Regions from separate parts of the Ruegeria sp. P10 genome, predicted to be linked through region 1. Evidence: riboswitches for the same ligand, from Rfam matches in the RefSeq annotation. Region 1 holds a riboswitch; the other holds the start of a gene.
The links. A riboswitch is a leader RNA that binds a small molecule or an ion and turns the genes downstream of it on or off. The one in region 1 is predicted to bind cobalamin.
Positions count from the first base shown of each region.

Region 2: linked by a shared signal. The riboswitch ahead of ACR0FB_RS08150 (DUF1636 family protein) and the one ahead of ACR0FB_RS16500 (aromatic ring-hydroxylating oxygenase subunit alpha) in region 1 are both predicted to bind cobalamin.

Region 1 covers NZ_JBQERJ010000010.1:41,427-48,731, forward strand. The annotation lists gene ACR0FB_RS16490 (hypothetical protein) at 162-437, shown strand; gene ACR0FB_RS16495 (FAD-binding oxidoreductase) at 454-1,536, opposite strand; gene ACR0FB_RS16500 (aromatic ring-hydroxylating oxygenase subunit alpha) at 1,542-2,795, opposite strand; cobalamin riboswitch at 2,878-3,081, opposite strand; partial or broken gene ACR0FB_RS16505 (IS5/IS1182 family transposase) at 3,155-3,307, shown strand; gene ACR0FB_RS16510 (hypothetical protein) at 3,609-3,833, shown strand; gene ACR0FB_RS16515 (DUF3833 family protein) at 3,863-4,405, opposite strand; gene ACR0FB_RS16520 (DUF3833 domain-containing protein) at 4,402-5,019, opposite strand; gene ACR0FB_RS16525 (MFS transporter) at 5,016-6,239, opposite strand; gene ACR0FB_RS16530 (chalcone isomerase family protein) at 6,239-6,784, opposite strand; gene ACR0FB_RS16535 (NAD(P)/FAD-dependent oxidoreductase) at 6,738-7,305, opposite strand, start outside.
Region 2 covers NZ_JBQERJ010000004.1:53,285-60,589, forward strand. The annotation lists gene cobN (cobaltochelatase subunit CobN) at 1-1,422, opposite strand, end outside; gene cobW (cobalamin biosynthesis protein CobW) at 1,426-2,481, opposite strand; gene ACR0FB_RS08150 (DUF1636 family protein) at 2,483-2,854, opposite strand; cobalamin riboswitch at 2,947-3,153, opposite strand; gene ACR0FB_RS08155 (SLC13 family permease) at 3,381-5,237, opposite strand; gene ACR0FB_RS08160 (hypothetical protein) at 5,427-5,810, shown strand; tRNA gene ACR0FB_RS08165 (tRNA-Cys) at 5,891-5,964, opposite strand; gene ACR0FB_RS08170 (protein-L-isoaspartate O-methyltransferase family protein) at 6,190-6,843, shown strand; gene ACR0FB_RS08175 (TolC family outer membrane protein) at 6,939-7,305, shown strand, end outside.

The sequences.
Region 1 (7,305 bases):
CCGGAGAAATACAGCGAAATGGCTCTGGCCGTTCTTTTAATCAGTGGGTCGCAGGTTCGAATCCTGCACGGCTCACCACTTTTTTCCATGGACTATGATCTTGGCTTACAGCGAACTGCTTGTGTTTGGCCCAGCTGTGAACGACGGTCGAAGCCACGGGCTTGATCGAGGTGCCGGACACGCTTTGTGCCATCCAACACGACCTCGGCGGAACAAATCTCGAATTCGGCCAGCATGGTATCAAGCGGGATGCGATGGAAGAGGTCCACGCCTCGCACATGTCGAAACCCAGAGCAGACGGGCAGCTGGTTCTGCGTGAAGATGACAAAGTTCTGAAAGTGCCGGACATCCGGCGACCCAATCTGGCCCGGATTCTGCAACGGGCAGAAAAAACGCGCCGAAAGCCGCAGCGGGTGTCAGCCACGCTGCGGCTTTGATCGGGATGCGAAGCGCCTAAACCTCGACTTCGACCTTGCCGATCGGGTTCGAGCAGCAGGCCAGAATGTACCCCGCGTCGATGTCATCTTCCGAGATCCCTCCGTTGTGGACCATGTGGACCTCGCCAGCGGTTTTCTTGACCTTGCAGGTACCGCACACGCCGAAGGTACAGCCTGACGGAATGTTCAGGCCAACCGAGCGGGCGGCGGCAAGCACCGTGTCGGTCTCGGCAACCTTGGCCGTCACGCCCGAGGTCGCGAACAGGATTTCGGCGCTGCTGTCGTCGTCCAGAACAACGTCATCCAACTCGGGCTGATCCGCCTCGGTTTCCACCGGCGCGCCGAAGCTTTCCTGATAATAGTTGTCCATATCAAAACCAAGACCGGCCAGCGCGTCGCGCACCGCTTGCATGAAGGGCTCGGGACCGCAGCAATAGACTTCGCGCTCAAGGTAATCCGGCGCCATCAGGCCCAGCATCAATTGGTTGAACTGCCCCTGATATCCCGTCCATGGGCGGTAGCGGTCCGGCTCTTCCACCACGAACTTCAGGTCCAATCCATCCGTGCGGCTGGCCATCTGTTCCAAGCGCTGGCGGAAGATGATCTCGGATGGCCGCTTGGCGCAGTTGATGAAGACAACGTCCAGATCGCGGCCTTCGTCCCACATGCAGGTGGTCATTGACATCATCGGTGTGATGCCTGAGCCAGCCGAGATAAACAGGAACTTGCGCGCATCGCTCAGTACGTTGGTGAACAGGCCCGCAGGCCCAATGGCCTTGAGCCGCATGCCGGGTTGAAGATTGTCCAGCATCCAGCGCGTGCCGATACTGTCGGGTTGCGCTTTGGCGGTGATGGTGATCGACCGCGGCCGCGATGGCGACGATGAGATCGTGTAGGTGCGATACACGACTCCCCCGGGCTGGCCAAGCGCCGGAATCTCGAGCGTCAGGAACTGACCGGGGTGATAGGCGAACTGCGCCCCAGAGGGGGCCCGGAACGAAAAGCTGGCGGTGTTCGGCATCTCGGGCACGACCGAGACACATTCCAGCATCTCTCCATCCTGCCAAACGGCTGATGAAAGCGTGTCCAGATCTTTCATCAGACTTACTCCGCCGCCATGTAGTCAGGGGTCAGGCGGGCCGACACTGTGCTGCAATACCAATCCACGAATTGCAGTACGCCGGATTCCTGAATGGCTGAATACGGGCCGGGCACATAGGCCGGGCTGTTGATGCCCTGCTGGTTGTCCTCGACCACCTGACGGTCTTCGTCATTTGTGGCGACCCAGACTTCGGTCAGGCGTTTCACATCGTAGTCAACGCCTTCAACCGCATCCTTGTTGACCAGCCATTTGGTCGTGACCTCGGTCTCTGTCGGGCTGATCGGCGTAACACGGAAAACAATCGAGTGATCGGCAAGAAAGTGGTTCCACGTAGTCGGATAGTGGAACTTCAAAAGCGATCCCGCATCCGCAAAGGGCGACCGGCCCAACCAGCGGCGCACGGCGGATTTCCCGTCCATCGTATAGCTCTCGGCGCCTTCTTTCAGCGGCATGCGCGCCAGACGGAATTGGCCGTCCTCGTGCAGATAGAACTGCGATGGCATACCCGCTGACTGGCACCTGTCGAAATGGGCTTGCATATAGGCTGGGGTTTCACCGCCTTCGATCCCCGTCACGCCCGGATCATCAGGGAAGGTCCGGCACAGCGCAGGGTGGTTGCCGCCGCAGTGATAGCACTCGCGATTGTTTTCCCAGACCAGTTTCCAGTTGCCGTTCTCGATGATCGAGCTTTCGAATGCGACCTTGGCATTCGCAAGATCATGCGGCTCAAGATACGGGCGCGCGATATTGGCAAACGTGTCAAAATCCGGGGCGACATCCGCCAGACAGATATAGACCAACCCGGCAAGCTCGCGGCAATGAACCGTCTTCAAACCATGCTGTCTGGGATCAAACTCTGGCCCCATGTCGCGGGCCCACAGCAAAGAGCCGTCAAGCTCGTAGGTCCATTGGTGATACGGGCAAACCAGCTTCGGCGCGTTGCCTTTTGCCGCCTTGCATATGATCGAGCCGCGATGGCGGCAGGTGTTGTGAAACGCCCGGATCTGGTTGTCGGCGCCGCGCACGATGATCACGCGATAGGCACCCACGTTGTACGTTACATAGTCGCCGGCTTTCACCAGTTCACAGGCCGGAATGGCAAAGAGCCATTCGCGATAGTGGATGGTTTCCAGGTCGGTCTGAAAGATCTCGGGGTCGGTGTAAAAGGCCCGTTCCAGAGCATAGCCCGGGATTCGACGCGCCAACAGGTTTTGGACATTGTTCACTTCTGGCTCTCCTGCCGCGCCCCGCGGCATTGCTTGGGCAGATGACAGGGAGGAACCGTCCGGAGGCGCGCGAGGACCACGTCCGAAACCCGTGCCCCCACCGCCACCCGCGGTTTGACATATCTGCAAGGCTGGTTTCCGGACTTGAAAGGGGCTTGCACCCGGTTGCGACACCTTCCCGGGATCCTCGTCCCAGTGGTTGATTGTCGAACCTGACCTTCCTTACCGTTGCGGGGGCAGCGCCGGAATTCCACCGGCTTCCCAATTCTCCGCGGTCTGAGAATCAAACAGCGGCACCTCACGATGGCAGCCTACTTTCTACCTGCTTGGGCGCTGAAATGCTTGCGACATTTCCGGTTTCAAAACAGACATGGAAATTTTCCGGCTGAGTGGACGGCGCCGGGATCACGGTCCTTGGCACAGGGGCATGGCAAGCCCGCCAGCACGGCGTTCTGCAGGGGCCAGTGGGCTTTGCGATGGATGCGGCCACGTCTGACATCCGGGCCGTCAAATTGTCCCCCAGCCGTGACAGCGAAGGCCCGGCTGCTCTGCTCAGAAACGAAACGCTGCACGTCGCCTGAGCATGGCTGGAAAAGAGAGAGTCAGGCCAAGTGAAGGAGGTTTGCAGCAAACCCTTTTGGGTGAAGTTGATCCGTTTGGGATAGTGCTGGCTTGCCATGAGGCAGGTGAAGAAGGCGAATATCCGTCATGCGAGAGTTGTCAGTCCATCCTGTCAACGGACGGTAGAAAACCTCATTTTGTCCATAAAAAATTGTCTTTTTCGGGAAAAACCATTACGTTTTCCGAAAATGGTGGAAAACACCGGAGGCAGTAAGAGAGCAGATGCCAAAACCGAAAACAGGTGTTTTGCGGACAACAGTTCCTTCGCGCCTCATGGGAAAACGGGATGGTCTGTTTTTCCTCTGGGGGCAGATAGAACGCGCGCGCTTGAAGGTCGAGGGCGGCGAACGCGCCGAGGGCGCAGCCTCGGACGGGCCAAGGGCAAACACGGCCGGTGAGGTCAAGGGATCGACGACAGCATTGGTGGACGAGTTTATTTTCTACTGACTTTTGTGATGAAACCGGGCCTGACGGCCCTATTTCTTCTCGAAGAACAGGATGACTTCACCCAGACGGACGCCATAGCGTGAGACATACGCGCGGTTCAGCAGACGGTCGTCATCCAGCAGCCACATCCAGTCGTCGAATTTGACACGCATGGTCCCGTCCTTGATCGGCAGGTCGATCTTGTATTTCCAGTTGAACGTATCCCCGCGTTCAATCCCGCTGGCGGTGCCCAGCACGCCAGGCGCCGTACCGGTCCACGTATCCTCTCCGGTTTTGGTCAATGTCCAGATGCGTTGTTCCGTCGCGCCATCGTCGTAGACGAAGTCTTCGACCAGGGTCAGGGTTTCGCCGTCCCATGTTCCGTCGATATCAACCGTGAATCTGCGGGGGATATTTCCCAGAACATCCTGAAACTGACCGTAGGCCACTGTTTTACCCTCAAAAAACTCTTCCAGGTTCAACTGCCGGTCCGACAGAAACGTTTTTGGTACCTTCGGTTTGCTGGAGCAGGCCGCCAGAAGTGTAAGGCTTGCGATGGCGACGCAGGCGATGAAAGAGCGAAAGGTGATCATTGCAACGGCTTCCCTTCCGAAGTCGCGTCATACCCGTTTGACCCACTTGGATGCATCGGTTTCGATCTGGGGCTTGGACGCATTGTGGCGATCAGTTCCGCGACCTTGACGCCAAACTTGCGCATCTCGGACCGATTCATGATGACGCCGGTTTCTGTCAGGTACATCCAATCGGTGACATCCAGTGTGTGTCCACCAGCGTCATCTGGCAGAATGATACGATAGGTCAGTTTCACCGTGGACCCCGAGATAATGCCCCGACCTTCGCCCACGATATCATCCGCCATTGCCGTGAATGTGTTGCCAGTTCCCAGCGTCAGGTACCATTTGCGGGTCATCTGTTTTCCGTTGGAATAGGTGAAGTACTCGGTCAGCGTGCCCGAGTTGCCTTGCCATTCGCCGGACATGCGCGCGACAAAGCTGTTCGACATTTTGCCGTTGGGGCCATAGATCAGGCCTTCGGACAAGATCTCTCCGTTCAGGTGCTTTTTCAGGGAAAAATCTGGCCCGGTGCCACTGTAATCGGACGGCGATTGCGCGCGAAAGCTCAGCAGCCTTGCACGGATGAAGACAGCGGTCAGAAGGACCAGAAGGATGATGGTGAAAGCGTTCATTTGCTTGTGACCTCGGTGGGCAGGGTCAACACCATCCCGAACGCTCCGACTTTCAGGATGCAGGGCAGCACCGCATAGGCAAGATTGAGTGTATCCAGTGCCTGTGCTGAATTGGTTTGACCGGGGGTGAAACCGCTGCGTTCCAGCAGCGGCAGAGTGAAAAAGGCAGCCAGGGCGAGGCCCAGTTTGCCAGCGAAGGACCAGATGCCAAACGCGGCTGATGCGTTCAGCCCGGCCCGGGTAAGCACGATCGAGAACATGGCCGGCAACACGACCATATCCGCGCCCAGCGCCGCGCCCGAGGCGAGACAGATCATTGCAAAACCCGCAAGGTTTCCTGAACTCAGTGTGGCAGCGCCGATAAAGCCGGCGATCGAGAGCGGCATGGCAATAATCAGAGTCTGTTTCGGGCCAATTTTGTTACTGAGCTTTGCCCAGAGCGGAACGCTCGCGCCTGCGCTCAGGAAGAACAGGATCAACAAAGGACCCGCCTTGCCCGGCAGTTGCAGCCGGTCTTCCACAAAAAACAGAAACAGGGTGGAGGTTATGGCAACCGGGAGGCTGTTGACCAAAGCCAGCGCAAGAAGGCGCAAGCCACCGGCCTGACCCAGACCCGCAAAGGACAGGCCTGATCCGGTGATCGGTCTGCGTCGCCAGATCGGGATCGTCAGTGTCAGGGTCACAACGGACAGCAGCCCCAGGAACGCGCCGAATGCGGGGTAGCCTTGGGAGTGTGCCCCGAAAGCAACCAACAGGGCCGGAGCGCTGGCTGCGATGACCACCCCGGTCAACTGCCCGCCTTCACGATAGGCGGCCAGTGTCATCAGCTCTTTCGGATCGGTTCGCTTCGCCAGAGTTGCGCTGCGACCATAAAGAAGGATGGTTCCCAGGCTGTACGCCGAGAACAGCAAGATCAGGATCGCGACCAGTTCCGGCACGCTGGCACCCTGCGGCAGATTGAAAAGCAGGGGAAACCCGATCGCCAGCCCCAAAGCCGCCATCGCGGCAAATGCAAGCTGGCCGCCGGGCCATCGGTCGATTGCCCAACCGATCAGCGGATCCTGCACCAGATCCACCAAACGGATCACCAGCAGCACCGTACCAATGACCCCAAGGCCAATACCCAGGTTCACGGCTGCAAAGCGCGGCAAGTGGATATAAAGCGGGATACCCGCCGCAGCGAGCATCAGCGCATAGAGACTGACCCGGGGATAGAGCATCACCGCCCCTGTAGCCTGCGCGTGAAGGACGCGGACCGCGTGTTGTCTCCCAGAAATACAGACATGAAACTGCGCTTGATGCCCGGATGCGCCATGGTGCACGTCTTTTGCCCGTTCAACCAGAAACTGACCTTGTCGGGACCATCAGAAACCGCCAGATAGCTGTCCCCTTTTGCCACGGCTTTGAAACACCGGTTCAGTTGGTCGCGAACCGGTGCTGAACGGCCAATGCGGTCCATCTCGTCAAGCGTCGAATTGACCAGCGCTTTCTTCTTGATGTTCTTGCGATAAGTCAGTTGCAGGGCGATATCTTCGCTCCAACTGAACGGCGCACCTTTGGGCGTATAGAGTTTGGCGTCATAGATCGGCAAACCCAGATACCGGAACGTCGCGGTTCCGCGCAGTTGGGCACCGTTCAGTTCTTCCGTGACCGGCGATGCGATCAGCCCATTGGGGATCAGCAAGGAAAGTGCAAGAAACGCTGTGCGCCATATCGCCTTATTCTGCGGCAACAGATAGGGCCGGGTCTTTCCCAAGAATGCCATTATCAGCTCCGATGGTTTGCGGGGCACCATTTATTCGAGCAACGACATGCATCGCGCTGGCTATCCCGTCTTCGTGAAATCCGTGCCGGTTGTAAGCACCGGCAAACCAGGTTCGGTTCTGTCCCTGCATCTCGCGGATTTGCCCTTGCGCCTTCAGCGCGGCCTTGTCGAAGACCGGATGGGCAAATTCGACTTTGTCATAGATCTTTTCCGCGGGAATTTCTGATGAAGCGTTCAGCGTTACAAACAGCGGGTCACTGTCCGGAATGTTCTGAAGCCGGTTCATCCAGTAGGTTACCCCCACGTCTCCGGCTTGCGAACGATAGGTCCAGCTTGACCAGCAGGCGCGCCGCTTTGGCATCTGACCTGGGTCACAATGCAATATGGCCATATTGGGCTGGTAGCGGATTGCGCCCAATGCAGCGGCTTCCGCGGGGGTCGCGCCATCACCTAAAATGGCAAGCGACTGGTCCGAATGGGTGGCCAGGATGATTTCATCGAACTGATCCACGGCGCCCTGG
Region 2 (7,305 bases), on a different contig from region 1:
GAAGGCCCCATCGGCACAGGCCGGATCATCTTCGGGCGCGCCCCAAACGGTGTGCAGATCAGCGCGCAGGGTCTCGGGCAATTCCGCAAGCGCATCCTGATAATCCCCAAGCGACCACGAAATCCGTGCGTCCAGAAGAGTGTCGGCAATCGGCTCGCCAGTCGCGATGTCATAGCCTTCTTCGTCAAGATCGGACAGCATCGCCTGGGCCGAGGCCAGCGCGTCGAGGCCAACCGCATGGGCCATCTGCCAGTCTTTGCCGGGATAGGTGGACAGGACCAACGCAGGAATCTGATCTGCCTTGGGTTTGTCGTTCAGTGCAAGCCAGCCCGATACACGGTCGATGATCGCTTCGATCCGGTCCGGTTCGGGACGGTGTGCAAAGCGCGCGTATTCCAGATGCGGATCGCGTTTTCCGGGTTCCTTGAAAGACGCAACTCCTGCTGAGATCCGTCCATCCACCTCGGGCAGTACCACATGCATGGCAAGATCGGCCGGGGACAAACCGCGTTCCGCCTCGGCCCAGGCTTTGCGGCGCGAGGTGGCGAGAGCGACCTGAAACACCGGCACGCCTGCAGCGTCCAGAGGCGACGTTCCCGACGCGCCTTTTCCCGAAAACGAAGTGGCGTTGACAATGGCAGATGGGTTCAGCGCAACAACCTGTTCCCGCAACCATTCGGCGGCTACAGGCGCCTTGAGAGACGGGGCAAACAGGCCCACCGCCGCGTATCCACGGGCGCGCAGGCTGCGGATCAGGGCTGCGATCGGGGCGGTGTCTGCCGAGGTCAGGTAAGCGCGGTAAAAGGTGACGAGGATTCGTTTGGTCGTGCCTTCGAATGCGGTTTCCACCGGGATTACGCCGCGATCCGGACACCACACGCCACATTCGGGCAAGGTCTTGGCGCCCATCACCGGACCGGCATAAAGCCCCGCCGCCAAAGCCATCTGCGCCAGCGCGGCCTGCGCCGCGACCTCGCCGCCGGTATCGCACAGATGCGCCAGACGCCGCAGGGTCGAGACCGGCAGGGTGGAATAGTCATCCAGCCGCGTGTCCTCGCGCCCGTCGGCGGGCAGCACCGCCAGTGCGATGCCCTTGGCCTGCGCCAGCGCCAGAACCTGCTGCAACCCATAAGCCCAGTAGGGCACCCCGCCGATCAGACGGATCAGAATGCCCTTGGCGCCTTGAAGCGTCTGTTCGACATAGGTATCGACCGACAGCGGGTGTTTCAGAGCCGTCAAATTCGCCAGCCGCAGGGTCGGCATTCGCCCTTCCGGTCCGCCACCACGATGCCAGCCCGCCGCGAAAGCGCCTAGGTCGCTGTCCGAAAAGGACAGCACCACCAGGTCCGCCGGGCTCTGGCCCAGATCGGTTGGGGTCTCGGTTTCCTCGAGCCCGTGGCTTTCGCGAAAGACGACGTGCATGGCTTACTCGGCGGCCTCACGCACACCCACGAGGATTTCGCGGATTTCCGCCTCTTTGATATCGTCATGCTCGGCGATGACGACCAGACGCGAACGGCGTTCTTCACCGGGTTCCCACGGGCGGTCATACTGGTGACGCACGCGGGCACCCACTGCCTGGACCAGCAGGCGCATGGGTTTGCCCTGAACGGCGGCATACCCTTTGACGCGCAGGATGTTCAGTTCATTGGCCAGGCGTTCGATATTGGCGACCAGTTGGGCCGGATCGGTCTGCTCGGGCAGCTCGACGATGATGCTTTCGAAATCGTCATGCTCGTGATCGTGATGGCCGTCGTGATGCGAGGGTCGGGCGTCCATGTCATCCTCGGCGGCGGCTTCCAGACCCAGCACAACGCGCACGTCCACGGCACCTTCGGCCACTTCGACGACGGGCAGGGGGCGCGGCGCCTCGGCGGCGATGATCTCGCGCGCTTTGGCCACGCCTTCGGGGCCGGCGAGGTCGGGCTTGGTCAGCAGGATGATGTCAGCGCACGAGATCTGATCCTCGAACACCTCGGACAGGGGCGTTTCGTGGTCGATCGAGTCATCGGCCATGCGCTGCGCATCCACTGCTTCGACATTGGGCGCGAAGCGGCCTGCGGCCACGGCCTCGGCATCGGCCAGGGCGATCACGCCGTCGACGGTGATCTTCGAGCGGATGTCAGGCCAGTCGAATGCCTTGAGCAGCGGTTTCGGCAGGGCCAGACCGCTGGTTTCGATCAGGATGTGATCCGGGCGTGGCTCCAACGCCATCAGGGCCTCGATGGTGGGAATGAAATCATCTGCCACGGTGCAACAGATGCAGCCATTGGCCAGTTCCACGATGTTTTCCGCCGGGCAATCAGGAATGGCGCAGGATTTCAGGATGTCGCCATCGACGCCTACATCGCCGAACTCGTTGACCACGACAGCAAGGCGCTTGCCCTGTGGGTTCTGCATCAGGTGACGCACCAAAGTGGTCTTACCCGATCCCAGAAAGCCGGTGATCACTGTGACGGGGAGTTTTTCGAGGTTCGACATGTCAGGCTCCAATGGGGGGAATGCGCGAGGCACAGTTCTTGCGAAAATGTTCGGGGCGTTCGCGCCATTTCACCAAACCATCTTCGGTGGCCAGATACTTGGTCGCGCCGTCGACGATGACGTCGACATGATCTGTTTCGTTCAGGTTTTCATACACGAAGGTCCAGCGGCCCGGCCCGCGCAACACGATCGAACAGCCTTGATCACAGTTTGACAGGCATTCAACGGCTTTCAGGGTGACACCGTCGGGCAGGTCCGCCTGTTCCAGAGCCTTGTGTAACAAAGCGCCCGGGCGTTGCGTGTCATCTTCCACAGGCAGGCCGCGACGGCAGGTGGTACAGACCAGCAACTCGACTGGTGCGGTATCGGTCATGTCTCTCATCCCCCCAAATCCTCTTCGCGGGGGACGGGGTTTCATGCGGGCCACGAATGGTCATGGACCCGACACCGGAACACCCCGCCCGGTTTCAACTTCGGTTGTTGGCAGGTCTCCCGGCTTGCGGATGCCAGAGGCGGGCCTCTGTCGGATGTCCCGCCTTCCCGGCTTTCGGGCCAGTGGCATTGGGCATCCTCTCCGTTCACGGTCGCGGGGGCGGCTGCGTTTGGCGGCAAGACCGTTGACGCATTCCCTTTTCATCGGCTGTCACCGACACCAACGAAAGGGACATGCGGCACCGCTGGCCTGCTTGTCAAGCGAGTCGCGCGCAACAATGATGCAGAGGCATGGAAAGCGACCTGTGGGCGTCGATGGGCGGCATGGCGTGCCGGGACCCAGCCTGAGATGGGCCGGGCGACGAACAGTATGTTAGCAAGGGGCGTAGACTATGGTGAACGGGTGCCTTGACTGAACCTGTCCCGATGATGGGAAAAGACCACCGAACACCGCAGATCCTCTTGCGCTAATAGATGACGTTGATCATGAGCAGGGAGACGACCAGAAACAGCGCCGTCATTATTCCGCCGGAGCGGACGAAATCCATCACCTTGTATCCGGCCGGACCCATGATCAACGCGTTTACCTGATGGGTTGGGATGATGAAGCTGTTCGAGGTCGATATGGCGACCGTCAGGGCAAAGACGGCCGGGTTTCCACCCGCCGCCACCGCAATCGATACTGCCAGAGGCACCAGCAGGACCGTGGCCCCCACGTTGGACATGACCAAAGAAAAGGCCGTCGCCAGAATGGCGATGCCGGTTTGCAACGACCAGAGCGGCCAGCCGTCCAGAATTATCATGATCTGCTGGGCGATCCACGCGGCCGTGCCTGTGTTCTGCACGGCTTGTCCCAAAGGTATGAGGCAGGCGAGCAGGAATACGGTGTTCCATCCGACCGCGCGGTACGCCTCGTCCACGCTGAGCACACGGGTCAGCATCATGCCCACCGCGCCGGTAAGAAGACAGAGTGAAAGCCGGACGTCCGTGAACAGGATCAACGACAGCGAAATGGCGAAGAATGCCAGGGCCCAGCCGACTTTTTGCGGCCTCAGCTCGTCCTGAGGAAAGTCTGTCGTCACAACGACGAAATCCGGATCTCGTTTGATCCGCATCAGGTTGTCCCATCTGGTATGGGCCACAAGCATGTCGCCCGCCTGAAACTTTTCGAGCCCGATCTGAGTGGATTCGTGATCCTCGGTCTCGACATGGCTCAGCGTCTCTTCGCCGCGGTGAATGGCCAGCAGCGACATCCCGTAGGTCTTGCGAAACAAAAGCTCGCGGGGGCATTTGCCGATCAGCTTGCTGTCAGGCGTGATGACCACCTCGGCCACGCCTGCATTGGTTGGGGCGAACTCTTCGACGAAAATGTCCAAGTCCGGAAGAACGGTCAGCCCGTATTTCTCGGCGAACTTCTCGACCTCCCAACGGCGGCCGACGATGGCCAGCCGACACGGCGCTGCAATTTCCGCTGTCAAAACCTGAACCATCGAGGTTTTGCCGCGATAGAAGGTTGAAATGATGTACAGGTGGTTTTCGTGGTTGATGTCGGCCAGAATCTCGCCGACCAGGGGGCTGTCCTCGGGCACCACGACTTCGAACACATCAGCTTTGAGGCCATAGACCCTTTGCAGGTATTCCTGTGTCCCTTGTCCGGTACCCGTATTGTCAGGTCCTTCAGCCTCCGGCAAAACCCAGCGTCCCAACAGCAGAAAGTAACCAATTCCCGTCAGGATCAGAACCGCACCGATCGGCGTGACCGAGAACAGGCCGAAGGGCTCCATTTTTTGAGAGGCCGGCAGACTGTCATTTGCCGTCAGGATCAGATCGTTCAGCAGGATAAGAGGAGACGACCCGACCATCGTCATTGTGCCGCCCAAAATGGCGCAGAATCCCATTGGCATGAGCAGGCGCGACAGCGGTATGCCTGACCGTGTGGAAATTCGGCTGACAACCGGCAGAAACAGAGCAGCGGCGCCTACATTCTGCATGAACGAGGATATGACGCCAACGGTGCCGGAAATGATTGGTACAACCCTGCCTTCGGATTTGCCGCCGTATTTGAGTATGACGGCAGCCACCTTGTTCATGATCCCCGTCTTGTCCAGACCGGCCCCGACGATCATAACCGCAATGATCGAGATGACGGCATTGGATGCGAAGCCGTCGAACAGAAGGGTGACATCCGCCAAATTTTCCAGCCCGGGCGCGTAGCTGAGCAAGCCTATGAGAACCAGAACCAATATGGCGGAAAGGTCGATCCTTATGATCTCGGAAACGAACAGAAAAACGGTGAAAGCCAGAAGGGTGCAAACGACCCCCATCTCGAAGGTAAAGGCAATATGTTCCACAATACGTCCAGAACTTTTTCTTTGTTAGATTCCTAGTTCATCCCTCCCGACTTGTCATGAAGTTTCGTTTTTCGGCGATGTTGAGACATAATGTTGCTCAATGGTTGCTGTGGGAGCAATGCTTTCGGGAACCCCGTTTGACGAACACGTCAGAAAGAAGGATTGACCAAATTGCATGAAGAAACCAGCACGTTTCGTACCGGCGCGATGCCGTTCCAACAAGGTCGAAGCAGCACAGGTAATGGCAAGTCAATTCCAGCCACGAACAACAGACAATCCGACAGCTTTGTTTGCAGTACCATTCTGCCGCCGCCTGAACCGGGCAAAGGGCCGGCTTGGCCGTCCCTGATCGCAAACTGCCCACAAGAATGGTTTACACCTAAACGGGCCGGACAAATAATTCAGGTCACCAATTCTGATCATTTCGAGGTGAAGATGCCAAGGAAGTACGGCGGGGTGTTGCCTGAACGCAAGCTGGCGGCATATGCCCAGAATGCTCGCAGTCGGATGGAACAGAACAAGATCGCAACACGAAAAATCCAATAGTTGGTTGGATGAAAAATCCAATAGTTGGTTGGATATTGAACCTCGAGGAGGGAAAAAGTATCTCAAGTCGTTGGAGGTAGTGGAGGCGAGTACCGGAATCGAACCGGTGTACACGGATTTGCAATCCGCTGCGTCACCACTCCGCCAACTCGCCTTTTCAAGTAAAATCAGATACTTGCCGTGGTGTGCGTGGGGTTTTAGCAGCTTTCCAAAGGGGCGTCCAGAGGATTGCGCGCAATTTTGTCGACGAGATTGAAATTTGCCGAAGCCCGCAACCGCAAACGCACGGGCGCAGGGGGGTTGCGTCAACAGGGCCGTTGCTGGGCGTTTCAGGATGTGGCAAAAGCCGGGTAACTTTGGGAATGACTCGAGAGATCCTATGACAGATTTCGCTGCCCGGCGCCGCACTATGGTTGATACGCAAATCCGGCCTTCGGATGTTACAAAGTTCCCGATCATTGAGGCGATGTTGAACGTCCCGCGCGAAAACTTCGTGCCTGACGCACAGCGTGAGGCCGCCTATGCCGACAGTGTGATCGATCTGGGCAACGGGCGCTGTATGCTCGAGCCGAGAACGCTTGCTAAAATGCTGGATGCGCTCAACATTTCGAACGACGAGATGATTCTCGATATCGGTCCGGCGACGGGGTATTCCACTGCGGTTGCCGCGCGTATGGCGCAGTTGGTTGTTGGTGTGGAAAGCGACGACTCGCTGGCGTCCGAGGCGCAAAGCCTATTGGCTGAGGCCGATGTGGACAATGCCATTATCCACGTCGGTCCTTTGGAGCAGGGTGCGGCTGAGCACGGCCCTTACGATGCGATCATGGTGCAGGGCGGTGTTGAACGGATTCCCGACGCCCTGTTGGATCAGCTCAAGGAACATGGCCGGATTGCATGCCTGTTTGTTGAAGGCAATCTTGGAACTGTGCGGATCGGTCGAAAGACCGGAGGCCGGGTCAGCTGGAGGGATGCCTTCAACGCCAGTGCACCGATACTAGAGAGCTTTTCGGCGGAGTGTGCATTTTCGCTATAGTCCGCCGATAGATTTTTCTTCCGCCTTGATTAGTTGAAAACAAGGCCGCAAACTGCCTGCAGGGCAGTGTAATTTCGTTTTGAGAGGATTTCGGTATGCGTGGTTCGGCGACAGGCAGGCTGGTCAAGGCATTCGCAGTGACCGCAGGGCTTGCCATGAGCGTAATGCCAGGGCGTGCAGCGTGGGCTGATAACATAACAGACGCCTTCATCGGTGCATATAATACAAGCGGTCTGCTGGAGCAGAATCGGGCGCTTTTGCGGGCTGCGGATGAAGATGTGGCTATTGCGCTTTCAGCGTTGCGGCCAATCGTCAACTGGGCCGTGCAGGTAAGTCAAGACTACACCCGGTCGCGGGTCAATAACGTAGTCACGACGAACGAGCCGTCTAGGTTTTTTACCGGATTAACGCTTAGCCAATTAGTATATGATGGTGGGGCTTCGATTCTGGGCAAGCAATCTG